3 regions of the Brevibacillus sp. NSP2.1 genome follow, and region 1 is predicted to be linked to each of the others. Evidence: riboswitches for the same ligand, from Rfam matches in the RefSeq annotation. Region 1 holds a riboswitch; each other region holds the start of a gene.
What was found. Region 1 has a riboswitch for lysine ahead of M655_RS19370 (aspartate kinase). Riboswitches for the same ligand answer to the same signal wherever they lie in the genome.
Positions count from the first base shown of each region.

Region 2: it holds a riboswitch for lysine, as region 1 does, so the genes downstream of both, dapD (2,3,4,5-tetrahydropyridine-2,6-dicarboxylate N-acetyltransferase) here and M655_RS19370 (aspartate kinase) in region 1, are expected to answer to the same signal.
Region 3: it holds a riboswitch for lysine, as region 1 does, so the genes downstream of both, M655_RS22050 (amino acid permease) here and M655_RS19370 (aspartate kinase) in region 1, are expected to answer to the same signal.

Region 1 is NZ_CP048274.1:3,995,866-4,005,605, reverse strand. It holds gene M655_RS19405 (ABC transporter substrate-binding protein) at 1-81, shown strand, start outside; gene M655_RS19400 (branched-chain amino acid ABC transporter permease) at 241-1,107, shown strand; gene M655_RS19395 (branched-chain amino acid ABC transporter permease) at 1,113-2,069, shown strand; gene M655_RS19390 (ABC transporter ATP-binding protein) at 2,071-2,832, shown strand; gene M655_RS19385 (ABC transporter ATP-binding protein) at 2,834-3,547, shown strand; gene M655_RS19380 (DUF2164 domain-containing protein) at 3,680-3,931, shown strand; gene uvrC (excinuclease ABC subunit UvrC) at 3,968-5,749, shown strand; lysine riboswitch at 5,836-6,022, shown strand; gene M655_RS19370 (aspartate kinase) at 6,267-7,508, shown strand; gene M655_RS19365 (DUF2507 domain-containing protein) at 7,636-8,088, opposite strand; gene M655_RS19360 (succinate dehydrogenase cytochrome b558 subunit) at 8,414-9,025, shown strand; gene sdhA (succinate dehydrogenase flavoprotein subunit) at 9,044-9,740, shown strand, end outside.
Region 2 is NZ_CP048274.1:2,010,979-2,020,718, forward strand. It holds gene M655_RS10100 (EcsC family protein) at 1-5, shown strand, start outside; gene M655_RS10105 (GNAT family N-acetyltransferase) at 6-551, opposite strand; gene M655_RS10110 (flavodoxin) at 654-1,097, opposite strand; lysine riboswitch at 1,253-1,442, shown strand; gene dapD (2,3,4,5-tetrahydropyridine-2,6-dicarboxylate N-acetyltransferase) at 1,560-2,270, shown strand; gene M655_RS10120 (aspartate aminotransferase family protein) at 2,285-3,499, shown strand; gene M655_RS10125 (N-acetyldiaminopimelate deacetylase) at 3,503-4,636, shown strand; gene M655_RS10130 (hypothetical protein) at 4,929-5,525, shown strand; gene M655_RS10135 (DUF4912 domain-containing protein) at 5,735-6,001, shown strand; gene M655_RS10140 (glycoside hydrolase family 73 protein) at 6,152-6,790, opposite strand; gene M655_RS10145 (DUF1885 family protein) at 7,014-7,442, opposite strand; gene M655_RS10150 (MarR family winged helix-turn-helix transcriptional regulator) at 7,621-8,145, shown strand; gene M655_RS10155 (DUF3055 domain-containing protein) at 8,250-8,549, shown strand; gene M655_RS10160 (alpha/beta hydrolase) at 8,687-9,490, shown strand; gene M655_RS10165 (GapA-binding peptide SR1P) at 9,628-9,740, shown strand, end outside.
Region 3 is NZ_CP048274.1:4,546,716-4,556,455, forward strand. It holds gene M655_RS22020 (hypothetical protein) at 1-30, shown strand, start outside; gene M655_RS22025 (alpha/beta fold hydrolase) at 4-747, opposite strand; gene M655_RS22030 (hypothetical protein) at 1,029-1,166, shown strand; gene M655_RS22035 (inositol monophosphatase family protein) at 1,191-1,460, shown strand; gene M655_RS22040 (CGNR zinc finger domain-containing protein) at 1,561-2,118, opposite strand; gene M655_RS22045 (DinB family protein) at 2,315-2,623, shown strand; lysine riboswitch at 2,739-2,925, shown strand; gene M655_RS22050 (amino acid permease) at 3,039-4,481, shown strand; gene M655_RS22055 (TolC family protein) at 4,675-5,727, shown strand; gene cidR (cidABC operon transcriptional activator CidR) at 5,893-6,804, opposite strand; gene M655_RS22065 (CidA/LrgA family protein) at 6,918-7,289, shown strand; gene M655_RS22070 (LrgB family protein) at 7,286-7,954, shown strand; gene M655_RS22075 (sulfite exporter TauE/SafE family protein) at 8,039-8,818, opposite strand; partial or broken gene M655_RS22080 (rhodanese-like domain-containing protein) at 8,815-9,740, opposite strand, start outside.

The sequences.
Region 1 (9,740 bases):
TCCTTCGATGAGAAGCGCAACCCGATCGGAGACGCAGTAGTCGTTGTCGCGAAAGATGGAAAATTCGTCCCGTTTGAATAGGATGATGCCCGGGGCAACCCGGGCTCTTCTTTCCCATCGGCAATGACGTTTTCTCGCTGGATCAGAAAGGACGAGGCGTGCGCTTTCGCTTGCTGATCCAGCGAGAATAACGGCTGGTTTTCGCGTGGCAGGCAACCATTTTACAGTGAGGTGAGGCAGTTGTTTTGGCAGCAATTAGTCAATGGCTTGACAGTAGGTAGCACTTATTCCTTGATTGCGCTGGGCTACACGCTCATTTTCGGCGTGCTCGGAATCATCAATATGGCTCATGGACAAATTTTCATTTTTGGCTCGCTCGTCGGCCTCGTGCTGATGACAAGCATGAACATGCCGCTTGGCGTCGCGCTGCTCGCGGCAGTGGTCATCTCGGCGGCTCTCGGGCTGGTGCTGGAGTACACAGCGCTGCGGCCGCTGCGCAAGAAAAACGTTCCCCACCTGGCTTCGCTTATCAGTACGATCGGGTTTGCCATTTTGGTGGAGGAAGCGATGCACAAGTTTTTTGGCGCGGACTCGCGGGCGTTCCCGCAATCGTTTGGAAGTCAGCCGCTTGATCTGGGCATCATTCAAATTCGCAGCGTGGATCTTGTCATTTTGGGAATCTCCATCCTTCTCATGTTTGTCCTGCACTTCTGGATTCAAAAGACGAAGATGGGCAAAGCGATCCGGGCGACGGCGGAAAATACGGATACTGCAAACCTTTTGGGCATCAACACCAACATGGTGATCGTCGTCACGGTCATCATCGCCTCTGCTCTCGGCGGTGTGGCGGGCATTTTGATCGGCATGGCGTATTCCGCCCTCATTCCTACGATGGGGATGACGCTCGGGTTCAAGGGGCTGGCGGTGTTGATTCTGGGCGGCGTCGGCAGCATTCCCGGAGCGATGGTGTGCGGCGTTTTGCTCGGAATCATCGAGGTGTTTACCGTCGCCTACGGAGACTCGTCTTATCGCGATGCCGTGGCGTTCGGCCTCATCATCGTGATTTTGTTGCTGAAGCCGGAAGGACTATTTGGACGCAAAGCGTAAAGGAGGTGCAAACATTGGACATTCTCAATCCGTATAACTTACAGGTGTTTACCTTTATTTTGCTGAACAGCATCTTGGCGATCAGCATTTACATCACGCTCTCCACCGGACAGCTCTCGCTGGGGCATGCCGGATTCATGAGCATCGGCGCCTTCACGGCGAGTATTTTGACCAAGCAGGCGGACATGCCGCTGTTTGTTGCCATCCTCATCGGCGGTTTGGCGGCAGGCTTGATCGCTCTGCTCATCGGCGCGCCAACCTTGAAGCTGCACGGCTTGTACCTGGCGATTGCCACTCTCGGCTTTGGCGAGGTCATTCGCGTCATTTTGCTCAATCTGGAGATTACGAACGGGGCGTTGGGGCTGACCGGCCTGCAATCCATCGGCAATTATTTGTACGATTTTGAGAAAGCGATCGGGCTGAAAGCGACGACATTGGGCGTCTCCGTCATGCAAATGAAAGCTTTGTCTACGTGCCTGTTCATGCTGTTGTTGTTCGCTGTCATTCTCTTTTTGACGCTGCGTCTGAACAAGTCCAGGCTCGGCCGGGCGTTCGAAGCGATCAAGGCGGACGAGACAGCGGCGCGGGCGATGGGCCTGCAAGTGGCGTACTACAAAATGCTCGCCTTCGTCATCGGATCGGTGCTCGCCGGCGTGTGCGGCGGCTTGTTCGCGCACATTACGACGACGATTACGCCGGACGATTTCAACTACCACAAAGTCGTGGAAATTCTCTCCTTTGCCGTGATCGGGGGAAGCGAGGTCGTGTGGGGACCATTGTTTGGCGCGCTCGTGCTGACGGCGCTGCCGGAAGTTTTGCGCGGCCTGGCCGAATACAAAATGCTCATGTACGGTCTGATTATGGTCGGCGTGATGGCTTTCCGTCCACACGGTCTGATCGGTACCGATACTTTCAAAAAATGGTTCAAAAAAGACAAAAGCAAGGCGAAGGGGGGACTGTGAGATGTTGCTGGAACTGGCGAACGTAGGAAAAAGCTTTGGCGGCATCACGGCCCTGCGCGATGTGTCCTTTTCCGTGCGCGAAGGGGAAATCGTCGGCCTGATCGGCCCGAACGGCGCCGGAAAGACGACGATCTTCAATATGGCCACCGGAATTTTTGCGCCGACGACAGGCACCTTTTCCTTTGCCGGACAGACGCTGAACGGGATGCCGCCGAACAAAATCACGGAAATGGGGATTGCCCGCACGTTTCAAAATATTCGCCTCTTTGGTCACATGAGCGCATTCGACAACGTCAAGGTAGGTTGCCATGCGCGGATGAAGGCGGGGTTTTGGGCTTCGCTTTTGCGCACGCCTGGCCAGCGGTCCGAGGAGAAGGCGGTTGCGAAAAAAGCGGAACAATTGCTGGAGTTTGTCGGGCTGTCCGACGTGGCAGACGTCCGCTCGGATACGCTCGCGTACGGACAGCAGCGCCGTCTGGAAATCGCCAGGGCGCTCGCGACCGAGCCGAAGCTATTGCTTTTGGACGAGCCTGCTGCCGGGATGATCGAGACAGAGACGAAAGCGCTGATGGAACTGGTGCGCAAAATTCGCGATGACGGCACGACCGTCTTGCTGGTCGAGCACGACATGGGGCTGGTCATGAACTTGTGCGAGAAAGTCGTCTGCATCAATTTCGGCGTGAAAATTGCGGACGGAACGCCGGAAGAGGTACAAAGCAACCCCGATGTGATCGAGGCATACTTGGGCAAGGAGGAAGAATAGCATGCTGCACGTACAAAACCTTTCGACCTCCTACGGTCAAATCAAGGCGATTCGCGGCATTACGCTGGAAGTGCCGGAAGGAAAGATCGTCTCTCTCATCGGCGCCAACGGAGCAGGCAAAACGACGACGATGCGCACGATCGCCGGCCAACTAAAGCCGGAGGCAGGCAGCATTACGTTTTGCGGGGAGCGCATGGACGGCAAAAAGCCGCACCAGATCGTGAAAAGCGGACTGGCGCTCGTGCCGGAAGGGCGGGCGATCCTCGGCAAAATGACCGTGCTGGAAAACCTCGAAATGGGCGCTTTCCAACGCAACGACACCCAAGGCATCAAGGACGACATGGAAAAAATGATGACCTGGTTTCCGATTTTGAAAGAACGGCTGCCCCAGTTGGGCGGTACGATGTCTGGCGGGCAGCAGCAAATGCTGGCGATTGCCAGAGCTTTGATGTCGCGCCCCAAGCTGCTGCTTTTGGACGAGCCGTCCATGGGACTGGCCCCGATTGTGGTGGCAGACATTTTCAAAGTCATCAAGCAGATTAATGCGGAAGGCACGACGGTGCTGATCGTCGAGCAAAACGTCAAGCAGGCACTGAAAATCGCCGATTACGGCTATGTGCTGGAAGCCGGCCAGATTGTTCTCGACGGGGCGGCTGACGCGCTGTTGAACGATGAGCGCGTCAAAGAAGCGTACTTGGGCGGACGCAAGCATTAAAAGCTGGCTGTCAGAGGAAAACTGTCGCTTTCAGATCGAAGCGGCAGTTTTTTTGCTGCCCGATCCGTGGTACTATGGGAGTAGAACGTATATTCTTATCAGAGGAAAACCATGGAAGGAAGCCAGATGCGGATGCCAACCAAACTGACGAGAGAGCAAACGGAATATCTCGTGTTGCAAGTGCAACGGTATTTTCACGCAGAACACGGCGAGGAGCTGGGCAACCTGGAGACGGAAGAGCTGATCGCCTTCTTTTCCAGAGAGCTCGGGCCGTTTTACTATAACCAGGGCGTACAGGACAGCCGCAAGCTGTTGCTGGAGCGGATGAACGCCCTGGAGGATGAGCTGTACGTCCTGGAACAGCCCGTCATGAAAAAACGCTAAAGCGAAAGCCGTTAAAAGGAAAAAGGAGGTGCAGCCATGAACCGTACCTTGAAAGACAAGCTGGCTGTGCTGCCAGAAAAGCCCGGCTGCTACCTGATGAAAAATGCAAACGGGGAAATTATATACGTCGGAAAAGCCAAGGTGCTGAAAAACCGCGTGCGCTCGTACTTCACCGGAAGCCATAACGGGAAGACGCAGCTTCTGGTCAGCGAGATCGCGGACTTTGAGTATATCGTGGTGTCGTCTGCGATCGAGGCGTTATTGCTGGAGTGCAACCTCATCAAAAAGCACGACCCGCGCTATAACGTCATGCTTCGCGACGACAAAACCTACCCATACATCAAAATTACGAACGAAGCGCAGCCGCGGCTGGAAATTACCCGCAAGGTGCTGAAAGACAAGGCGAAATACTTCGGGCCGTACCCGAATGCAGGCGACGCGTCCGAGGTGAAAAAGCTGCTCGACCGGCTCTATCCTTTGCGCAAATGCCGCAACATGCCCAAGCAGGTATGTTTGTACTACCATTTGGGCCAATGTCTCGCCCCCTGTGTGTACGAGGTTTCGGCTGAAGAAAACCAGCGACTGGTAGATGAGATCAGCCGCTTCCTCGACGGCGGACACGAGCAGATGAAGCAGCAGCTCACGGAAAAAATGCTCCAGGCCGCAGAGGCGATGGAGTTTGAGCGGGCCAAGGAGTTCCGCGATCAGATCAAGAGCATCGAAGCGGTGATGGAGAAGCAGAAAATTACGTTCACCGATACGGTTGACCGCGACATTATCGGCTTTGCCGTGGAAAAAGGCTGGATGTGCATTCAAATTTTTTACATGCGCCAGGGCAAGATGATCGAGCGGCAGACGACCTCCTTCCCTTACTACGGAAACGAGAGCGAGGACTTCATGTCGTACGTCACCCAGTTTTACTACGACAAGCAAAACGCGCTGCCCAAAGAAATTTTGCTGCCGGAGGAAAGCGAGCCGGAGCTGTTGAGTGAATGGCTGGGAGTCAAGGTGTTGACGCCCAAGCGCAGCAAAAAGCGCGAGCTGGTACAGATGGCTTGTGAAAACGCGCGGATCGCCCTGCAGGAAAAGTTCGCCCTGATGTCCAAGGACGACGCGCGGACCGTTCAGGCGGTGCACAACCTGGGGCATGTGCTGGGGATCGGCGTCCCGCACCGGATCGAGGCGTTCGACAACTCCAACATCCAAGGAACCGAGCCTGTGTCGGCGATGATTGTCTTTACGGACGGCCGTCCGGACAAAAAGGAATACCGCAAGTTCAAGATCAAGACAGTCGAAGGGCCGGACGATTACGGCTCCATGCGCGAGGTAATCCGCAGACGGTATTCGCGCTTGCTGAAGGAAAACCAGCCGCTGCCCGATCTGATCGTCATCGACGGGGGCAAAGGGCAGATCAGCGCCGCCATGGACGTGCTGGAAAACGAGCTGGGGCTGTACATCCCGGTCTGCGGCCTGGCCAAAGACGAAAAGCACAAAACCGCGCAGTTGATGTACGGCGATCCGCCGGAGCCGGTGAATCTGAAGCGGGACAGCTACGAGTTTTACTTGCTGCAGCGCATTCAGGACGAGGTGCACCGGTTTGCGATTACGTTTCACCGACAATCCCGGACGAAGACGATGCTCTCCTCCCAGCTCGACGAAATACCGGGCATCGGCGAAAAGCGGCGCAAGCTGTTGTTTACCCATTTTGGCTCGCTGAAAAAAATGCGCGAGGCGACGGTGGAGGATTTCCGGCAGTTGGGGATCGGCGACAAGCTGGCGAAGCAGATTATCGCCCATTTGCGCAAGCTGGAATCGTAACGTTTTTTTCAAAAAGCAATTGAACCGTTCGGATTCCCGTGATATAATGCGTTTCAAACAGAATAGTTAGCCTCACTTCCCTTATGAAGTGAGGTAGAGGCGCGAAAACCAAGAGTACCACCCTGAGATCGGGTATCTGTGAAGGGAGCGGGAAAGGGGAATTCGCCGAAGTGTGGAGGAAAACCCGTAGTTCTCCATGCTGGGTCTGCATTGAACAAGTGCAGGACTGTCATCTGGCTCTTAACCGGCGTCAGATGGAGTGCTATCTCACGGTGTGTCAATGTGAGCGGTGATAGGTGTTGTCCTGTCATGTGCTGCATTGTCCGCGTGTATTGGGAGGGAGGAACCGGTATGTCGAAACAGTAGGCAGCGGCAGGTACTTATTCCTTGTCGGTGCCTTTTTTATAAAGTGACAGGTAAAATTTTCCATAAACGAACAAGCGAAAACAAGCTAATAAAACGAGAGAAAACGATACATTCTACAAACATTGGATATGAGAAAAGGGAGAGAAGCCGCATGGGGTTGATCGTGCAGAAATACGGAGGCACCTCTGTAGGGACTATTGAGCGAATTTTACGAGTTGCGGACCGAATTATCAGCTACAAAGAAGAAGGGCATGACCTGGTAGTCGTCGTGTCTGCGATGGGCAAATCTACCGACGTCCTGGTAGATATGGCCAAACAGATCAGCGCCTACCCTTCCGAGCGTGAAATGGATATGCTGCTGACCACGGGGGAGCAAGTATCGATCGCATTGCTCGCGATGGCCTTGCATTCCAAAGGCTACGATGCCATTTCTTTGACTGGCTGGCAGGCCGGAGTGACGACAGAAGCGATCCACGGCCGGGCGCGGATCAAGCAAATTGATCCACAGCGCATTCAGGCGGAGCTCGGTCGAGGCCGCGTCGTGATTGTGGCAGGGTTCCAAGGTCTTAGCGACGAAGGAGAAATTACAACGCTCGGCCGCGGTGGATCGGATACATCGGCGGTTACGCTGGCAGCCAGCCTGAATGCTGACAAATGCGAGATTTTTACAGACGTTTCTGGCGTTTACACGGCCGACCCGCGCATGGTGCCGGCAGCAAGCAAGCTGAATACGATCTCGTATGATGAAATGCTGGAGCTTGCCAATCTCGGCGCAGGCGTCCTGCATCCGCGTTCGGTGGAGGCTGCGAAAAAATACAAGGTACGGCTGGTGGTCCGCTCCAGCTTTACTGCCGAAGAGGGTACGTACGTTGAGGAGGTTGCCAACATGGAAACAGGAAGAGTAGTAAGTGGAGTCGCGCATGACGAAGATGTCGCCAAAGTTACGGTTGTCGGGATGCCTGCAAAGGTGGGGACTCTTTCCCGCCTGTTCAATACACTCGCAGACAACCAGGTGAACGTCGACATCATCATTCAAAGCTCCTACGATGCCGCTGTCACGAACATTTCGTTTACGGTCGCGGCAGATGACTTGAAAAAGGCGCTGGATACGCTGGAAAACAACAAAGCGGAGCTGGGCTTCGAAAAAGTCGACTTCGAGCAAAACTTGACCAAAGTGTCCATCGTCGGCTCCGGCATGGTGAACAATCCGGGGGTTGCCGCTGAGATGTTCCGCGTTTTGGCTGAAAAAGAAATTTCTATTAAAATGGTTTCGACGTCGGACATCAAAGTGTCCTGCGTTATTCCTGCTGGCCAAACCGAGCTTGCCGTTCGCAGCCTGCATACGGCATACGGACTTGATGTGGCGGAAACAGCAGTCGTGCACGGCTTATAAGAAGCAAATGCTCCCTCGCCCGCTGGCAGAGGGGGCATCTTTTTGAATGATTCGCGAGTGCGGGTTCCCGCTGCCTTTTGCAATGACAAAAGTATGGCAGTATCCCGCACAAAGGCGAACGGCTTGTTTATTTTTGCGTCCGCACCTTGATAAGAATGCGGGACGAGCTTTCGATCTCCAGTTGTGCGGACGTGTCCTTGCCCTTCCACTGCTCGATGCTGCCGGCGATGATTCCGGCTTCCAGTGACAAGGCGCGGCTGAGCCGCTCGGGCGTTTGGTAGTTGTAGATAGTGTGCGAGAGCTTGTAGACGATCGCGTCTGCCGTTTCTTCCACGAGATCGAGCTGTCCCAGCCCAAGGCGGATAAAAGGGAGAATCGGGCCCGTGGAAGACTGAACCGGAATTTTCCGGCCGATGTCTTTGCCCAGCCAGTACAATATCGGGCTTTCGCTGTCTCCCAATAAGGCGTTCGTCAATGTTTCGCGGAGCAGATGGTAGCCGAGATAAGGCATGTGCATGCGTTCGGCCACCGGAATCGTGTGGGGCGGCAACAGGGCTGCCAACTGATCGGTATCTTTCATCTCGCTTCCCTCCTGTCTGTACTAGATTATGAGAGGGAGGCTTGCTTCATGACCGATTAAGAGAAAAAATAGTGAAACTAAACAAAGTTATTCTATCAATGTATTTAGTCTACTGATTGTCTTGACGCTATGTGTCGACAAGAGTACAATTGGATTTGGTCAAAGTTTTGCCCAACTTTTTTTCGTATTTTGACACATTCCGACAAAGTTAGGCGTGGAGAGAGCTAACGGTTTTTTGGCATGTCTAATGGGTCAGGCAATGGGTTAGGATATGGGAGAAAGGTCCATAAAAGAGCGCTACATACACTGAAAGGGGGACCATTGTATGGCGAAAGGCCATAGCTTTCTCAGTCACAAGCTGCACTCACTTCTTGGTTTGTTTCCGATCGGGCTCTTCCTGCTGTTCCACTTGACAGCCAACTACCAGGCGACCCGTGGAGCCGAAGCTTTCAACCAGACGGTAGGTCTGATTGAAAACGTTCCACTTCTGCTTGTAGTTGAATTTGTCTTCATCTACATCCCGATCCTGTTTCACGCTGTTTACGGTCTCTACATCGCGTTCCAAGCGAAACAAAACGTAGGGAACTTCGGTTACTTCAGAAACCACATGTTTCTGTGGCAACGGGTAACAGGTATCATTACCCTCATTTTCATTGTTTGGCACGTATGGGAAACTCGCATTCAGAAGGCATTGGGTGCACATGTTGACTTCGACATGGTCGCAAACATTTTCAGCAGCCCAGCAATGATCGTATTCTACACAATCGGGATTATCAGCACGGTTTTCCACTTCTCCAACGGACTCTGGTCGTTCCTGGTTCACTGGGGAATTACGGTTGGACCACGTTCCCAACGAATTGCAACATACTTCACTATGGTCGTATTCGTAGTTGTAACCTTCATCGGATTGCGTGCGATGTCGGCTTTCATTCTGTAGGGATAGGGGGACTAAATCATGGCAAAAGGTAAACTTATCATTGTCGGTGGTGGATTGGCCGGCTTGATGGCTACTATCAAAGCTGCAGAAAAAGGCGTTCCCGTTCAGTTGTTCTCCCTGGTTCCGGTAAAACGTTCCCACTCTGTTTGTGCGCAGGGCGGTATCAACGGTGCGGTAAATACCAAAGGGGAAGGCGACTCCACATGGGAGCACTTCGACGATACAGTTTACGGTGGAGACTTCTTGGCAAACCAACCACCAGTAAAAGCAATGTGCGATGCAGCACCTGGAATTATCTATATGCTTGACCGGATGGGCGTCATGTTCAACCGCACACCAGAAGGTCTGTTGGACTTCCGCCGTTTCGGGGGAACAAAACATCACCGTACTGCGTTTGCAGGTGCGACAACCGGACAACAACTGCTGTACGCGCTGGACGAGCAAGTACGCCGCTACGAAGCAGAAGGTCTGGTTACCAAGTACGAATATTGGGATTTCCTCGGAGCCGTTTTGGACGAGACAGGAACCTGTCGCGGGATTACCGCGCAAAACATGCGTTCCGGTGAAATTCAATCCTTCCGTGCAGATGCCGTTATTTTGGCAACAGGCGGCCCTGGTATCATCTTCGGTAAATCGACCAACTCGATCATCAACACAGGTACAGCAGCGTCTGCCGCTTACCAGCAAGGCGTAATCTACGCCAACGGTGAGATGA
Region 2 (9,740 bases), 2.0 Mb from region 1:
AATGATTAGCTCCAGTCCTCTGCCGTGATCGCAAATAGGAGGTGATCTTCCCACACGCCGTTGATTTGCAAATAGCGCAAGGACAACCCTTCGTGGCGAAAGCCGTTTTTCTCCAACACGCGGATGGAGGGAGTATTGCGGGGCATGACAGCGGCCTGTACCCGGTGCAGCCCGGCTTCCTGGAAGGCGTACGCGAGCGCAAGCCGTACGGCCGCAGTGGTGTAGCCTTTGCCGTTGCAGGCTTCATCCATGAAGTAGCCGATGGTCGCGTTTTGCCAGGCGCCGCGCACGACGTTTGACAGAGCGACGCGGCCGATCATTTCGTCCGTGTCGCGCAAAAACACGCCAAAGGCGAAGGCGGTCCCTGCTGCAAAGTCTTGCTCCGCTTGCGCAATTTGCGCCTCCTGACCGCTCAGCGTCAGGAAGGCGGCGGAGCGGAGCGGCTCGAACGGTTGCAGGAAGGCATGATTACGCAGCCGAAGCTTCAGAAGCTCGGCTGCGTCATTTGCTTGCAGTGGTCGCAAGTAGACCGTATGCGTATGTAACGTCATGATATCAATCCTCCTTCTTGAGAAAAGATGGATCGACATTTTATCATGACAGCGCTTGCTTGAAAAGGATTTTTTTGGACAACTTCTTTTCCGGCGCTAGTCTTAGCCGAGCAGCTCGGAGAAGGAAACGCCAAACTGTTTGCAAATCTCTACTTCTTTTGCGTTAGGAGACAGCTCGATTTTCAGACCTTCGAGTGGAGTTTCCGCTCCGCGCTCGCTCGCTTTTTTCAGCAAAATATCTACAGCAGCGCCCACATGCTCGTAAGCGGAGTCGCAGGAACCGAAAGCCGCGACTTTTTTGCCGCTCAAATCAATATCGTCCATCTCTTCGTAAAAGTCCAGGCACTCGTCTGGCAGATCGCCGTCGCCCCATGTATAGGCACCGAGCAAAATGGCATCGTAGTCTTCCAGTTCCTTGGCAGTGGCATCCATGACTTCTTTTATCTCCAGGTCTTTTCCGGTGGAACGAATCCCTTCGGCAATTGCTTCAGCAACTTCCTGCGTGTTTCCTGTCATGCTTGCGTACACCATCAAAATGCGGCTCATAAGAAGTAAACCCTCCAAATAAGATAATGAAAATCATTCTCACACAAATAAAATAATGAAAATGATTCTCGTTGTCAACAGTTATTTTTCTTTCCATAAAGCTGTTGCCACAAGTGATTGATTTTGGTAGAGTAAAATGAAATTATAATATTGGAAGTCTAAATAGAGGTGCGCCGAAGATGAGTACATCTTTTCGTAATCTGCCAGGGGGCGGGAAGAGAGGGAAAGGCTAAAGCGCCGAAGCTGTTGCTGTTCCCCTCGGATAGCAGCGGCTGGGGTGATTCGTGAACAATGAGCATCCTGTCACAAAAGGCAATCGCCTGTTTGTGGAGCGCTATTTACGATTTGCTTGGGCAGTATGGAAAGCAATGAGATAGCGAATGCACTCATTGCTTTTTTTAGTCAGGGGAGCGGTTCGCTCTCGTTGACAGGCACGCTTTTTATTAAAAGGAGGATGTACCAGTGAACATGATGGATGCCAATGAAATTATCGCGTTTATTCAAAAAAGCGAGAAGAAAACACCAGTGAAACTATACGTGAAAGGCAATCTGGAGGGCATTGACTTCGGTGCCAGCTCCAAGACGTTCATTACAGGCACGACTGGCGTTGTGTTTGGCGAATGGAAAGAAATCGAGCCGGTTCTGGCTGCGAACGCTGACAAAATCGAAGACTACGTAGTAGAAAGCGACCGCCGCAATTCGGCGATTCCGTTGCTCGACACAAAAGGAATCCAGGCGCGCATCGAGCCAGGCGCGATTATCCGCGACCAGGTGACGATCGGCAACAACGCAGTCATCATGATGGGCGCTACGATCAACATCGGTGCTGTGATTGGCGAAGGCACGATGATCGACATGAACGTCGTCGTCGGCGGCCGCGGAACGATCGGGAAAAACTGCCATATCGGCGCTGGTTCTGTCATCGCAGGCGTCATCGAGCCGCCTTCCGCGCAGCCAGTCGTAGTGGAAGATGACGTCGTAATCGGTGCCAACGCCGTGGTTCTGGAAGGCGTGCGCGTAGGAAAAGGCGCGGTTGTGGCAGCGGGCGCGGTCGTCATTGAAGACGTGCCGCCATACGTTGTGGTGGCTGGTACACCAGCGCGCGTGATTAAACAGATCGACGACAAAACTCGCTCCAAGACGGAGATCAAGCAGGAGCTACGTCAACTGTAGGGGAGAGAGCTCACATGGACTGGCGTACGCTTGATGAACAATACATCGTCTCTTCCTACAAACGCTTGCCGATCGCGATCGAAAAAGGGGAAGGCAACTACCTGTACGACACAGCGGGCAAAAAGTATTTGGATTTGTTTACGGGGCTGGCCGTCAATGTGCTCGGCCACTCCCATCCGCGGATCGTCCAGGCGCTGCGCGAACAGGGCGAGCGCTTCCTGCACATTTCCAACGTATTTTTGAACCAGCCGGCAATCCGGTTGGCCCAGCGGCTGGTGGAGCAGACGATCCCGGGAAAAGTGTTTTTCACAAATTCCGGTGCGGAAGCGACCGAAGCCGCGATCAAAATGATCCACAAATGGACGAAGGCAGAAGGGGCCGGGCGCGAAGGGATTGTCGTGCTCCGCAACAGCTTTCACGGCAGAACATTGGGCGCGGTGCGGCTGACCAGACAGGCCCATGTGTATCAGGATTTTCCGCAGCCGGACTTTCCGGTGTACGAGCTAGACCCTGAGGATGCGGACGGCTTGCGGGCGATTTGCCGCGACGCGAAGCCGGCCGCTGTCCTGATGGAGCCTGTGCTCGGCTCTGGAGGGGTCGTGCCGCTGTCGGAGCCGTTTTTGCGCGAAGTGGCGGCGATTTGCCAGGAGGAAGGCATGCTGTTTGCCATGGACGAAATCCAGACAGGCATGGGACGCACTGGTAAGCTGTTTGCCTACCAGCACGCAGGCGTGACGCCGGATTTGATCTTGTTTGCCAAAGGCGTAGGCGGAGGGCTTCCGCTCGGTGGCGTGATTGCCGGAACGAAGCTGATGAACCAGTTCAAGCCGGGCGACCACGGGACGACCTTTGCGCCGTCGCCGCTTTCGGCGGCTCTCGGCAACGTGGTGCTGGATGAGCTGCTCGATCCTGCTTTTGCGGCAAGCGTGGACGAAGTGATCGCGTACTTGTGGGCGGGCCTCGAATCGCTGCGCGCGCGTCTCCCGGAACAGTTGCAGGCGCTCCGCGGCAAAGGCATGATGGTCGGCATCCCGCTCAGCGCCGCACCGGAAGAGGTCAGCCGTTTGCAGCAGGCATTGCTTGATCGCGGCATTCTCGTGGACGTGACGCAAAAGACAATCGTGCGTCTGCTGCCGCCGCTCACCTTGACCAAAGAAGACGTCGACCTTTTCCTGGACAGCTTTGCAGCGGAACTCGCTGTGCGGCACGGGGCCAAAGGGGAGGCGTAAACGATGGCGACATCGCTGTTTACCCAGATTCGGCGCGACCTGCACCAAATTCCGGAGCCGGGCTTTGCCGAGGTGAAGACGCAAAAGTATTTGCTCGATTACTTGGAGCGTCTCCCGCAGGAGCGCATGCAGATCAAGACGTGGCGCACCGGGATTTTGGTCCGGATCGAGGGGACGAATCCAAAGCGCACGATCGCCTGGCGCACGGACATGGACGGCTTGCCGATTGCAGAAGAGACGTCGTATCCGTTTCGCTCGCTGCACGAAGGCTACATGCACGCGTGCGGACACGACATGCACATGGCTATCGCGCTCGGGCTTGTGACGCATTTTGTGGAGCAGCCGATTGCAGATGACCTGCTGTTCCTGTTTCAGCCCGCAGAAGAGGGCCCAGGCGGCGCTCAGCCGATGATGGAGAGCGAGGAGTTTGCTTCCTGGCGGCCGGATTGCATTTTTGCGCTGCACATCGCGCCGGAGTATCCCGTCGGCTACATTGCCACCAAGCCGGGCATTTTGTTTGCCAACACGTCCGAGCTGTACATTGATTTGGTCGGAAAAGGCGGGCACGCAGCTTTTCCGCACAAAGCAAACGACATGGTGGTCGCAGGCAGCCATCTCATCACACAGCTCCAGACGATTGTGGCGCGCAACGTCGATCCGCTCGATTCCGCTGTCGTGACCATCGGCAAGCTTGAGGGCGGCACCAAGCAAAACATCATTGCGGAAAAGGCGCGGCTGGAAGGGACGATTCGCACGTTCTCGACCGAGTCCATGGCGCTTGTCAAAGCGCGGATTGAAGCGCTTGTCAAAGGCATCGAGGCGGGCTTCGACTGTACGGCGTCCATCGACTACGGAGTAGGGTATTGCCAAGTGTACAACGAGGAAAAGCTGACGACGGCCTTTATGGACTGGGTGCGCGAGCAGGGCGAAGACGTGACGATGATTGCCTGCAAGGAAGCGATGACCGGAGAAGATTTTGGCTACTTCCTGCAGGAGATTCCGGGCTTTTTGTTCTGGCTGGGCGTCCATACTCCGTACGGGCTGCACCATTCCAAAATCGAGCCGAGCGAGGACGCGATCGAAGTCGCGATCCGCTTGGTCTCCCGATATTTTACGTGGCTGTCGGAACAAAATTAGCGCGAGACAGGCAGCAAAAAAAGAGCGGCGAAGCTGGCCGCTCTTTTTTGTATGCGAAAAAAGGTTTGGTGAGAGAATGGGGATGTCTTTTGTCAAGAGTCCTGCGTATTTTCTTTTCGAGATTGTGTATAAGTCTTTCTTCCTGGATGTCCCGCGCCTGTGGATTCTGTGGATACTGTTGAAAAAACTTGTCTTCGGACCACAACTATTTGCTGTCTTCCACGTATAAAATAGGGAGAAGCAATTCCGGAAAATCAAGCGCTGCCGCGCACACATACAGGAGGATTATGACATGAAAAAAGCATGGTTATCGGCCTTGTTGGCGCTGACTGTAGCGGGAGTTGGGAGTACCGCCGCTTTGGGAGAAGGTGCGTTGCGCGTTTTTTTAGGCACGGAAACGATTTCAAGCGATATGCCTGCTTCCAAGGCCGATTCGGTTGAGGCCTTGGTCAACAAGCTTGGCGGGTTTGTTGATTACGATTCGCGCACGGGCAAGCTGCAGGTAGTCAAGCCTAACGTAAACATCATCGTCATTGAAGGAATTCAGCAGACGCGCAATAAAAATATCGTCTTCAGCAACCCGGTCAAAGGCTACAGCGACAAAAACGTACCGCGCACTTTCAACGTATTCGTTGAGGTAGACGAAGCGCCTGTCGCCAAAGACTTGCGGATGCAGCTCGTCCTGATTGGACCGGACGGCAAGGAAGTGAGCAAAGGCAAAGAGTGGAAGTACTCCACGCAAAATGCGAACAGCTTCTACTTCTCCGAGCCGTTTGTATCGACAAAGCTGGAGGCGTATGGAAATTACAAGGTCCAGGTGCAGATGAAGTCCGAGAAGTTTAATTCCTACGTAGTCGTAGGCGAAAACACGTTTACGGTAGGACGATAAATTAAATGCTCCTGATACGTTCCCACTTGGCTAGGTCACATGGTATAATAGACTGAAAAAACCAATATACATGTTGAAAGCAAGTACATGAAAGAAAGGAACGATGGGAGCAAATGGAGACAAATCCCCCGCGATCGTCCACGGATGTAGAAGGCCCGAGTATCCACATCGCCTGGAAAGATGAGCATTCGATTCAGGCGGAGTGGAGTATGACGAAGGAGTTCGAGCAGGAAGTGGAGAAGAAATTTGCGATACCTTTTGCCGAGCTGCCGTTTGTCCTGCGCCTTTTTGACGTGACTGACCGCAAAGAGATCCGCAATGATGGCACAGACCTTTACACTGATTTTGATATCAACCATCGTTCTTCCGAATGGATTTTGTACGGAGTGACGCAAGGATTGGAATATTGCGTAGACCTGGGCATTCGGATGGTGGACGGAAGGTTCTATTCGCTGTCAAGATCTCAAATGATTTGAATCATCGTGCTCATTTGATCTGGCTTCCGGGCGAAAGCTCGCGCGAAGCTCTCTATGATGCAGTACCTGTTTTTTTCATAAGGAAAGAGCCCCGCTTAGCCCAGGTTCGCCTGTGCTGGAACGGGGCTTTTGTTTTCGCATACGATAACGTTATGGTGCTTCGCGCTGTTTGTCGAGCAGGCGCAGGGCGACAGCGAGGACGGCCCATACAGGCATCGGTTCGTCCAGCTTGCTGAGCCACTCTGGCGAGGTGATAAGCCCCTCGCGAAGCACGCGTTTGCCCAGATCAAGCTTCCAGGGCGGATACGGTGACGGCTCCTCTGGCGCGAACTGATCGTAGGCCGTCAGGTTGTACGTCTGGATCAGGCGGATCAGCTTGTCGGCGTATTGCGGGTCTGTGGCATAGCCGGCTTTTGACAGAGCCTGGGCAGCCTCCTGCGGTGTGGATGCCGTCAGCACGTTTTTGTAGGTAGGCTTGAGCAGAAACTGGGCGTGATCGTCAATCGATTGCTGATAGCTGTAGTACGCTTTGAACGTAGACTGGCGGGACACGGTCTGCCCATTCTCCACCTCCTTGCTTGTGATGGTGACGGAACCGGCCGGGCCTGTGCCTTTGATCCCGAACAAATTGTACGAGGAGCGGCCTGTAACTGGGTCTTGCGGGACTTTTTGCCCCCATCCCGATTCCAGGATGGCTTGCGCAATGGTGATCGAAGGGAAGATATGGTAATTGAGAAAAGTTTGCCTGGCGGAGCCTGCCACCAGCTCGATGAATGCTTTCGGTTCCATGCGGGCACCTCTCTTCATGGTGAGCATGCTGGTTTTTGCCGCTTTTTTGTGTCGCCCCCGATTCGGGACACAAAAAGGGCCATCCGTACCATTCTTATGCCGGAGCCAGCGAAAAAGCCCACTTGCGGAAGAAAGCCGAACGCGGAGGCAGCCAGTAAGCGACAGCGCGCATTTTGCCAAGCGGCCACAAAAAAACAGCCGACAACATCGGCTGCTTGCGTTCTTATGGTTTGCGCGGCTGAAAGTACTGGATGCGCTTGTTGAACAGATGGAGCTCCGCCTTGTAATCGCGGGCCAAGTAACGACAGTATTCGTTTGCTTTGTTCTTGTCGCCGTGCGTCGCTGATTCGGGCAGGGCAATCTGGATGTAGTGCTTCTCGGTGCCGTTTTCCTCTTTGCTGCCGACCCCTACGACGATGGACTTGTACATGCTTGGGTCTTTTCCTTTCAGGAGGAACCACGAGTCCTTGCCTTCCGGACGTTCTTCTATGGTATATGGAAAAGCGGCCTCTGCGTAGGACCAGCCGAGCTGCTCCCCTGTTTTCGAGGTCATGTCCATATATCGCGTAAACTTGGCTTTTACGTCGTCAATACTTGCGGATTGGGCAGTTGAGCCATTAACGAAATAGATGTAGGCCGATTGAAGTTTCACGATTGCACCCTCCTAGTACCGGGAATATCTGCGTTTAGTGTAGCATTGCTTCCACACTTTGGCAATGAGACAGTTGGGAAAGGAAAACAATTGCGCGTCTTTTCTGAAAAGTGTAAAATATAAATACTATTTATATAGTCGATAAGTGAACGATAAAGGATCATGGAGGAGTAAACCCATGCAGGAGGCCTCGATTAGACACGTATTTGAAGCATTGAACACGATGCGCGCCATTGACGTAGTGAACAAGGAAGACTGGGAGCGAGCAGCGAAGGAAGCCGAACTGGATTCCTCCGTGCAATTAAACATTCTCTGGATCATTTACTGTTATGAGGGGGTGCGCGTCACGCAAATTGCCGACTGGACTTTCTGGCACCCGTCGTCGATCGTCATCCACATCAAAAAGTTGATGGAGAAAGGAATGGTGACGATTGAAAAGTCTGAGCTGGACGGACGCGTCGTACACGTGTACCCGACCCAGCGAGGCAAGGAAGTTCTGGAGGCAAGCCGAAGAAAAGTGCCATCTATTTTCAGATTGACGTATGCGCTGGAGAAAATGGAGGAACGATACAGTACAGCAGTAGTCGAACTGTTCTTCGAATGCCTCTCCTTTGTGGCTCAATCGCTGCACGGAGCGGAGAAGGTAAGGTGGATTCAGGAGGGCGAGGAGCGGGTCATGAACCCCACTCATTTGATTAGTTAGGCGAAATGGGTGGCAAAAAGCGGATTTTCGCGTATAATGTTAAATACTCCGAATATTTTTGAAAATGTTGTCGGAGTGAAAATCAAGACGAGGAGGGATTGCTGATGGAGCACTACGACCACTTATACGACGTTTCGGAAAACGCCAATGTCCGTTTTCTCGGGTTTATCTCCGAAGGAACGAGACACGACTTCGGCATTGTATTCACGCACAAGTTTTATGGAAAGCCGTTGGTGATCTGTATGCAGACGGGGCAATCTACCCTTCTCAGTTCAGATGATGCGGTAAATCCAGGGTACCTGCAAAGGATTTTCCGACTGGACTCGGAAAGTGAAGCCAAGGCACTCGCTGAATTTTTCCAAGAATACTTGCCTCCCATCCCATTTGAAGAAAATCAGTATTAGCGGGCGAGCAGAAGTTTATCTTCTGCTCGTTTTTTACTGGTTCCCGAAGCTGCCAGACAGCCGGCAGCACGGAGCGCCCTGTTTACGAAGCGGGCTGCGACAGCATAAAATCGGGATAGGGAAGAGGAGGGACGTAGATGAGCGTACATAAATGGTCGGCAAGCGAGCCAAAAGGAGCGGTCGTGCTCGTGCACGGCACGGGAGAGCACCATGGCAGATACGAGCATGTCGCGGCGTTTTTGAATCAACAAGGATGGGACGTCTACGCGGAAGACTTGCCTGGCTGGGGACGCTCCCCGGGGATCAGGGGGCATGTTGATTCGTTTGACGATTATGTGCAGCGGGTGCGGGAGTGGACCGTGGCCGCCCTGGAAGACAGCGCAGGCAAACGGCCCGTTTTTTTGCTGGGCCACAGTCTGGGCGGACTGATCGCTACGCGCTTCGTGCAGCGGGAAAAAGCGGCACACGAGCTGGCGGGACTGGTTTTGACCTCCCCGTGCTTACAGCTAAAGCTGGAGGTGCCCGCCTGGAAGGCGCAGGCAGCGAGACTGCTGGACCGTTTTTGGCCGACGCTTGCGATTGCAAACGGGATTACGCCTGACATGGTTTCACGGGATGAGGCCGTGCAAGCCGCCTACAAAAACGATCCGCTCAATTATCCGAAAGTCAGCGTGCGCTGGTTTTTGGAACTGCACAAAGCGATGCAGGCGGCCTGGGAGGAGCGGGAACGGCTTACGGTGCCTGTGCTGGTGCTGCAGGCGGGCGACGACTCGCTGGTGGATGCAGACGCTGTGGGGCGCTTTACAGAGGGCATCCAGGGGCAGAAGACGTTTCGCCGCTTTCCGGGCTTGCGCCACGAGGTGCTGAACGAGCCGGAACGCGAGGACGTGCTCAGCCACATGGACAGATGGATGAAAGAGATCGCCCAAAACAAAATGTGACATACTAATCGACAAAAGTTGTGTGCAATTACCGTATTGACTCCAAATGGTGTGGCATATTAATATAAAAGCATGTTGAATTGAAGAATATGTGACATCACATTTCATTTGGAATCACAAATGCGGAGGGGACACAGATGGGAACTATCGTATGTCAGACTTGCGGGACCATCATCGAGCATTTTGAAAGCAACTCAGTGAAAACGCTTTATGGAGTATGCCATTGCGAGTGCAGACCGGAGCAAAGACA
Region 3 (9,740 bases), 550 kb from region 1:
TCGCTAACGGGCAATGACGTCGGTCAGTAGCCAGTCCTTGATCGCCGCCACGGTCTGCTGCCACTGCTCCTGGGGAGTGATGGCGGCAGGCTGGTCGCCCTCCTGCGCCCCGTAGCTTCCGAACTGCGCATGATTGCCGCCCTCGATCGACATGTACACCGTGCGCTCAGGCAAAAATTGCTTGTTCTCTTCGTATTTTTTCCGGTCGATGACTCCATCCCGCGAGCCGAGCAGCGACAGCACGGGGACATCCGCTTCCTTCAAATCCCCGCGCTTGTCTGGATACGCCCCCAGGAAAATGACGCCGTCAATCCGCTCGAGCTGGCTGGCTGCGTATCTGGCTGCCATCGCGCCGCCGAGAGAGTGCCCGCCGATGACGAACGACTGCTGCGGATACGCTTTTAACACTTGATTGGCCCGCTCGACGTCGGTGATCGCCAAATTCAGCGGCATCCGCGCGATGAATACCCGATAGCCGGAACCAGCCAGGGCGCGTGCGAGCGGCGCATAACTCTCTGGCGTGACCAGAGCGCCCGGATACAAAATCAAGCCAGGCTCACGCGCTTCCCCACCTTCAAAAGCAATCCAGTCGCCCGTGTCGATCACCGTGATCCCTTCGCCTCCCTGCATCGCGTCTTTTGCCGCCTGATCGGGCTGATACGGCCGCAAATACCAGATCGCTGTACAAGCTCCGGCGAGCAACAGCAAGACCAGCACCCTCCACCATCGTTTCCGTTTCCGACTCATTCCGCCACCTCGCTTCCGTTCCCTTGTTGCTTGCTTCTTATTATGTCTCAATCTTCCTTTCCATGTGCGCCATTTGCCCATTCCCGTCAAAAAGCGTGCACATGTATTGACGGCAACCTGTTTTATTAGTAGTACTTTTACATACCACTAATAAAAATCGTGTCGTTTGCCCTTGGCTGAACAGCTTTCAAACCAATGGGCCAGTCCGCTCTTGAACGCGGAACGTGCGCTGTCGCTGCGCCGAAGGACACGATCCAAACAAGAAAGGTTGGGGAACCGTTATGAAGCAAGACGATGTGTTGTACTGCGAAGCTTTGCTGCGAAAAGTCGGCCAGAGACTGTTTGCCGAATTTGCGCAGGAGCCAGCCTGCACGAGCAAGCAAGCGATGAACGAACGTTTTCACGCCTTAAATCCGTAAGCAGAAGAGCTGCTCCGGCACGGCTTGGCGGAGCGCTTTCCCGCGTATCGCTGGTCCGATGCAGAATTTGATGCCTCCCTGCAAAAACAGCCGGAATACTCGACCCCGTACTGGATTTGCGATGCCATCGACGGAGCCGTCCACTTTTTGCAAGGCATGCCGATGTGGGCCGTCTCTCTCTGCCTCGTCCGCGACGGTCAGACGGCCGTTTCCTTTGTGTACGACCCTTGCCGGGATGAGATGTTTACTGCCATTGCAAGACAGGGCGCTTTTTTTGAATGGCAGCAAAATTAGCGTCTCGGCCAAAACAGCGCTGTCCGAATCCGTCCTGGGCACGCTGTTTGCGTCCTCGGAACCGATGAATCTCTCCGTCGGCAAGCTTACGGCCGATTCCTTACTTTTTCTCCTTTTGCCGCTCCCGAAAACGGCGCACCTTCATGAGATTGCCGCACATTTTGTCATCGCACCAGCGGCGTACCCGATTGCGGCTTTCATCGTAAAACACCCATCGGCAGTCCTCGTTGTCGCAAATCTTGATGCGCTGCACGTGCTCAGGAAGCAGCAGCGTGGCAAAGGAAGCCGCGATGCGGGCCATCACCAGCTCCCAGCCGCTGGAGGCGCTGACCAGCTCCTGCTCATACCCGCTCTCCTTGCCCGCAGAGATGACGCGAACGTGAAAAGGCGCCTTCGCGAGCGTCTGATTCAGCTCCTCCAGTTCCTCCTGCCGCAACGCTTCCCCGCGCACGACCCGCTCCAGCAGACTGCGCATATATTCGCGCAAACGCAACAGCGCCACTGCACTCGCCTCATCAATAGGCAATGGGGCGTGCAAAGCGTATTCCCGCAAAAGCTGCTCCAGCCATTCCTGCTTCGCCAGCCGATTTTCCCTGCGGCCAGACCCGCGCCAATCGCGCCAATCACTGTTTAAAAAATCAATGCACAGCCAGTTCACTCCACTCTTCCCCCATCTGCTTTTCGTTTCTTTTGCTTCTTGTATGCTCAGCCTGTGTATGGTATTCTCTATCCGTAACCAACATAAAATATTTAGGTGGTTACAAGCTGCTTCTTATTGCCATTATAACGTTTCACCAATCTGTTTGACAGACGAGGAGGAACCACATGAATCGGATGGAACTGCTTGTTCACGAATGGGAATGCAGGTCGGCACGGAATTTATCAATACCGCCGAGACGAACGACGACACGTTCCAGCCTTCGGGATCGCCCGACGACGAAGCAGCCTGGCAGGCCACCGTACAGCGGATGGAAACCGTCCATCGCCAAATTCATGAAAAGCTCGTCGCTCTGTCAGACGAAGCGTTCGACCAGCCGCTTCCGAGCATCCCTGCCGGGCAAAGCGTGATGAGCATTATTTTGCACGACGCTTTTCACACAGGGCAAATCGTGCAGATCCGCAAGTTGCAAGGCTCCTGGCCTGCACGCCGATCCTTTTTGTAGCAAAACCGCTCCATGCCAATATTTTGCAGCGCAACTTTTTTCGTTGATAAATAACCGTCAATCTTATATAGTTGATAAATAAATCAATTTCATACATGTTATCCTCATCATTCACGGTGAGGGTAGAGGTCGCGGCTTTTATGTCATCCTGTACGAGATTCAGAAGAAATCAATGACTCCAGGAAAGGGAAAAGCCGCCGAAGCTCATGGCGTATCTCTGTGCGCATGGGCTGGGGCTGTACCCGAAAGGGACAGAACTGTCACGTTTGCTTGCCGGGCAAACGTGGTGTGCTATCTTCAGTGAAGGCTTGGTGGGGATTGGATCATACCGCCCTGTGCCGTTTTTTGGCTATTGGCGGTTTTTTCGTTTCCGACCGACCTTCTCAAATTTTTAGAAAGGTCGTGCAAGCAGCATATGTCACAGAATCAACTGCAACGTGGTTTGAAAGCCCGCCATCTGACGATGATCGCCATCGGCGGCTCCATCGGGACGGGCCTGTTCCTGGCAAGTGGAGGCTCGATTCACGAGGCCGGACCGGGCGGAGCCTTGGTCGCCTACATCGCCATCAGCATCATGGTTTACTTTTTGATGACCAGCCTGGGGGAAATGGCTGCCTTCATGCCTGTATCCGGCTCGTTTTCTACGTACGCCACCAAATTCGTCGATCCGTCCCTCGGCTTTGCGCTGGGCTGGAATTACTGGTACAACTGGGCGATTACGATTGCCGTCGAGCTATCTGCCGCGGCGCTGATTATGAAATACTGGTTCCCGGATACTCCCGCCATTTTGTGGAGTACCCTGTTCCTCTGCCTGATGGTTGCTCTGAATTTGTTGTCTGTCAAAAGCTACGGCGAATCCGAATACTGGTTTGCCTTGATTAAAGTCATGACGGTCATCGTCTTTATCGTGATCGGTGTCCTGATGATTTTCGGCATCATGGGCGGCGAAGCAGTCGGCTTCCAAAACTTCACCAAAGGCGACGCGCCATTCAACGGCGGCTTCATGGCCCTTCTCGGTGTGTTCATGATTGCCGGGTTCTCGTTCCAGGGAACTGAGCTGGTCGGTGTGGCCGCCGGGGAGAGCGAAGACCCTGCCCGCAACATCCCGAAAGCGATTCGCCAGATTTTTTGGCGCATCTTGCTGTTCTATATTTTCGCGATCCTGATTATCGGGCTGCTCGTACCGTACGACAATCCGAATCTAATTAGCGGAGATATTACGGATATTGCCATCAGTCCGTTTACGATCGTGTTTGAAAAAGCAGGCTTTGCCTTTGCCGCCTCCGTAATGAACGCAGTAATCCTCACGTCCGTTCTGTCAGCCGGGAACTCGGGCATGTACGCATCCACCCGTATGCTGTGGACGCTGGCGAAGGAAGGCAAAGCGCCCAAATGGTTTGCCAAAGTGACGCGCAATGGCGTTCCCGTCAATGCCCTCATCATGACAGCGGCCATCGGTGCCCTGGCGTTTTTGTCCTCGCTGTTCGGCGATGGCGAAGTGTACGTGTGGCTGCTGAACGCCTCCGGTATGTCTGGCTTCATCGCCTGGCTCGGCATCGCCGTCAGCCACTATCGCTTCCGCAAAGCTTACTTGGCGCAAGGCCGCGATCTGCGCAATTTGCCGTACCGGGCGAAGCTGTTCCCGTTTGGCCCGATCTTCGCCTTCATCATTTGCTGCATCGTCATCATCGGCCAAAACTACTCCGCGTTCATCGGCGGAGAAATCGACTGGAACGGCGTTTTCGTCTCCTACATCGGACTGCCGCTGTTTTTGATCGTCTGGCTGGTTTACAAATACACGAAAAAAAGCAAGCTGGTACCACTGAACAAAGTCGATCTCAGCATGGACGAAAAATAAAAATAGCGTTGCAACAACTCTCTACAAGATTCCCTCGTCGCAGGGAATCTTTTTTTTGGCGCAAACTATATTTCCTATCACATTTTCATATTTCGTATTGACGAATAACGCATGGAAATATATACTGTTCATGAAATTTGATAATGATAATCGTTATCATTATATTTTCTTACTTTTTATAGGAGGTAGCATAATGAAATCCAGGTTGTCCAAGCACATTTACAGCACCACGCTGGTTGCCGCGCTGTTGGCAGGCAATGCTCATCTCGCTCTGGCGGAAGAACCTCTCGTCGCAGCAGCGGAACAGACCCAAATCGTTCCCTTGTCCCTCGACCATGCCGTAGAGCAGGCACTGAAAAACGACGTTGATCTGGAACTGCTGCGGCTGACGTATGACAACACCCGCTACGAAACCCTCATGACGCTGCGCGATAAGGCCGCCATCAAGAAAGATGACATCAATACTCTGGATGAAGCAAAGAAAAAATACGAAGAAACAGCCAAGGCGCAAAAAACATTGCTCGTAGACGAGGCATCCTATAACGCTTCGAAAATCAGCTTGCAAATGCAAGTACAAAAAGCGTACTTTGAAGCGCGGGCGCTCGAAGAAAAAATCAAGCTGCAAAAGAACAGCATCAGACGCCAAACCTGGGCCCAGGACAGCGCTGCGAAAGAAAAGCTGTCCGAGCTGGAAAACAGCTTCAAGCAAGCATTAACCAAGCTCAATGAATTGCTGAACGAAAAAAGGGACAGACAATGGCTGCTGGAAACCAGCAAACTCTCCTATACCCCGCTGCCAACGCTGGAAGAAACCAAAGCTCTCGCCTACCAAAAACGCCCTGACATGGTGAAAGCGGAAGCAGAGAGAGCGTTTGCCCAGGTAAAAGTGGACTACACCTCCGAGTACGCCGCTATCAGCACATACAAAGGAAGAATCGCACTCAACGAATTGCGCAAAGCTGAGCTGCTGCTGCAAAAGCTCAAGCAAAAAGTCGATCAGGAAGTGAGCGACGCCTACGAAAAAGCGGTCGCAGCAAAAAAAGCGCTGGATGAAAGCACCGCCGCAAAAGACGAAGCATGGAAAACTTATCACGCCACACTCACCGATTATGCGAACAAAAAAGTATCTCTGAACGACCTGATCGAAACAGAAGCTGAATTGTTTGATTCTGAAACAAAAGCAGCCGATTCTCTCTATCAATACAACATCGCTGTCAGCACCTTGAATCAATCGGTTGGCCTTTAATATTTCGCGTTACGAAATATTCGATCTCATTTTTCCTTCCTTTTTCCAAGCTTTACGCCAGCTTTGACAGGCGTCTTTTCAAGGCCAAGCTGCCTTTATATAAATCAAAGAAGCAGTCGTCAGCCTGCAGTCGTTCTGCTGTGGCCGACCGCGCAACGAAAGGCTTCATCCTCGCGATGAAGCCTTTCTTTCTATAGAAGGCAGCATTTCTTTTGTAAAGCGAATCCACTCGCGGGTGGCGTACGACAAATAGGCGTTTTTGCGCCAGATCATCCCCAGATGCCATTTGATCGTCGGATTGACCAGCGCGAGGCTGTGAAAGCGCCGCGGATCGAGCTCCCGGCAAATCGTCTGCGGCAACAGGGTGATCCCGACGTTGGCCGCCACCATTTCCGAGAGAAAATCCCACTGCGAGCTTTTGTAGATGACCGTCGGGTGGAAGCCTACGCGCACGCACTCGTCAATGATCCGGTTGTGCAAGGAAAAATCTTCGTGAAACAGCAAAAACCGCTCGTTTGCCAGTTCGGCCAGCGACACCTCCTGCCGCCCGGCCAGCGCATGCGTAGGGTGGACGACTACGCGAATCTGTTCGTTGACAAAAGAGTACGACTCAAACAGCTCCTCACTCGTCGGCAGCAAAACAACGCCGCTGTCCAGCATCCCTGACGCCACGTCCGCCTCGACTTTTTTGGAGCCGACCTCCAGCAGCTCCAGCACGATCCCCGGATACTGCTCGCAAAACTTCCCGATCACTTGCGGAAAAAAGCTCGCCCCTACCATCGGCGGCAGCCCGATGCGGATTCTCCCCCGCTTCAGCTCCATCAAATCGTCGAGATGCAGCTTCATGTTTTCAAACGACTTCACCATCACCTCTGCCTGGGAAAACAAGACCCAGCCCGCGTCGGTCAACGTAATCCGCTTGCCGACTCGCTCAAACAGCTCGACGCCGATTTCTTCTTCCAGGTTCCGCACCATCTTGCTGATCGTCGGCTGGGTAATGTACAGCGCCTCTGCCGCCTTGGTGAAGCTGCTGTGGCGGGCTACCTCTAAAAAATATTGCAAATGGCGAATGTCCATCCCTCTGCTCCCTCCGCTTCATCTATAGATATGATGAATGATACTCATTCTATATATGCATTTTACCTATGAAAAGAGGTGATGTACACTTTTCACAAAGGGAGAGGACCAACATGAAAAGACTGCTTATCATCGTGGGGCAAGTGGCGTTTTTCATCATCGTGTCCGCGTTGATGAACCTGCTCGTCTCCGTCCTTGGCTGGAAAATCCCCGGCAGCATTTTGGGGATGTTTGTCGTGTTTTTGCTGCTCCAGGCAAAAGTGCTGCGTCTGGAGTGGATCGAATCGGGCGCGGCCTGGCTTATGGCCGAGCTGCTACTGTTTTTCATTCCGCCGTCTGTCGGCATCGTCTCGTATCAAAGCTTGATGCTGCATGAAGGGCTGCAAATTGTCCTGATTATCGTCATCGGCACGGCGTTTGTCATGGCGTGCAGCGGCTTGATCGCCCAAAGCATTTCCAAGCGAAAGGAGCATTCGCGCTCATGATGATCGGACTGCTCGGCTTTCTATTCACCATCGCGCTTTACCTGATCGCCAAGCGGCTTTACCGCTACAGACCGATTCTCTTGTTTTCGCCGCTATTGTTTACGCCAATCGTTTTGGTCGTGCTGCTGCTTTGCACTCATCTTTCTTACCGTGATTACAATGAAGGCGGCAAATGGCTGGCGTACATGCTTCAGCCCGCGACCATCGCGTTTGCCGTGCCGCTGTACAAACACTACTCTTTATTGAAGAAACACGCTGCGCAAATCATGATTAGCGTAGTGTCCGGCTCAACGGTGGCCGTCGTTTCTTCTGCCGTACTCGCCCTTTTGCTGCACACAGACGAGCAGGTGCTGTACAGCCTTTTGCCGCGCTCAATCACGACGCCGATTGCGATGAACGTCTCGCAAATGATCGGGGGCGTCCCTTCGATCACCGCTGTGCTCGTCCTGATGACCGGACTGCTCGGCTCGATCATCGGGCCGTACATCATCTCCTATTTGCGCATCTCCGACGATATCGCCCGCGGCGTGCTGCTCGGCACGAGCGCACATGGAGCCGGAACGTCCAAGGCGTTTGAGATTAGTCCGATTACAGGGACGGTTTCGAGCATTTCCATGATTTTGGCGGCGCTGGTCACGCAATTGGCGACGACGCTTCTCGTCTAACAGCCCGTTGGCTGGCTGACACCAGATGCAACAGATGATCGTAAACGGACAGGTTCCCCCTTTCGCGGAAAACCTGTCCGTTTTTCACATGATGAGGTCTGTCCAGATTTTGATCGTCGTGCCCAAAATCAGGAGCGCTAAAATCGCCTGAAGGCTTTTCGTGTTCAACCGCTTGCTGACCGCAGTTCCGAGCGGCGCAGCCAACACGCTGGCGATTACCATGATGAGGGAAGGCCAGAACAAGACGTCTCCCGCCATCAGTTTGCCGATCGTCGCGCCGATGGAAGACAGAAAGGTGATCGCAAGCGAAGACGCTATAGTAACTCGCGTAGGAATTTTAAGGACGACAAGCATAATCAGCACGAGAATGAATGCGCCCGCCGCTCCGACAATGCCGGAAGCGGCTCCGACAATCAGCGCGGAGGTTACGGCCGTAGGCTTATGGAACGCGATGTCGGCCATTTCCTTGTCGTCGATCGCTTTTTTGGGCATAAACATCATCAGTACGGCAATCGTCGCCAAAATAGCATAGACGACGTTGATGGCGTCAGCCGAGAGATATTTGCCCCCATATCCGCCGACCAGGCTGCCGACAACGATCGCGCTGCCCATGTACAAAACAAGCTGATAATGAATCAGCTTGTCTTTTCGCAAAGCCCAGACCGCGGATAAGGTGGCAAAAAACACTTGCACAGCACTGATTCCGGAAACTTCGTGGGCCGTGTAGGCAGCCAGTCCGAGTGCCGCTGGAATGTAGAGGAGCATCGGGTACTTGATGATCGAGCCGCCGATTCCGACAAGCCCGGAGATGAACGACCCCGCAAAGCCGATCAAAAACAGGGTGAGAGCAAGGCTGAACGTCATACGCTCTCCAATCCGTCTTTTTGCCACTGGACAAAGCCGCCGCTCAAGTTCAGCACCTGCTTGAAGCCGTTTGCCTGCAGGATGCTGGCACCGATGGCAGAGCGCGCCCCGGAGCGGCATTGCACGAGGATCGGCTTGTCTTCTGGTATCTCATCCAGCCTTCCAGGCAATGTTCCCAGCATGATGTGCTGCGCGTTTGGAATGTGTCCTTCCTGCCATTCAGTCAAATTGCGTACGTCCACGACGTGTACTTCTCCGCTTTCTACCTGTCTCGCTGCTTCCAGCGGGGTGATTTCCGCGTACGATTCGAGTTCAAAGACGCCTTCCGGCAAAATCCGGTTCACGTCCATCACTCCTGCTGCATTGTCGATTCCTACGGAGCGAAGCGCCTGCAGCAACTCGTCCAGCTCGCCTGGATTGGTCAAAAAGTACACGGGACGGTTGTAGTCGACGAGCCAGCCTGCCCAGTTGGGAAAGGCTTTGTTAAACGGAATGTTGACCGTTCCCGCTACATGTCCTTGCGCAAACGCCCGGGCAGAACGCGTATCGACGACCTGCTGTCCTTCCGCCAGCCACCGTTTCAGCTTTTCCGCCTCCGTTTCTTCCGTTACCGCAGGCAGGTCGCGCAACAGGGCAGGTCCGACTTTGTTGACGTGCTTCATCACAGCGAAGTATTTCGGCGGCTCCGGCTGACCGTCGAGCAGAGCATGGACAAATTCCTCCTCATCGGTGTACTGCATCGCCCAGTTGAACATCTTGATGATTGAGCCCATCGGCATACTGGTATTTCCAGTCCGCATCGCCTTCGTCGGACAGGTACAGCTTCGCTTGATGGGCGAGGCCCAGCTCGCGGACGCCGGAGACAAAGTCTGCATGAATATGGGTTTCTGTGGCGGCGACGATCGACACGCCTTCCGCTTGC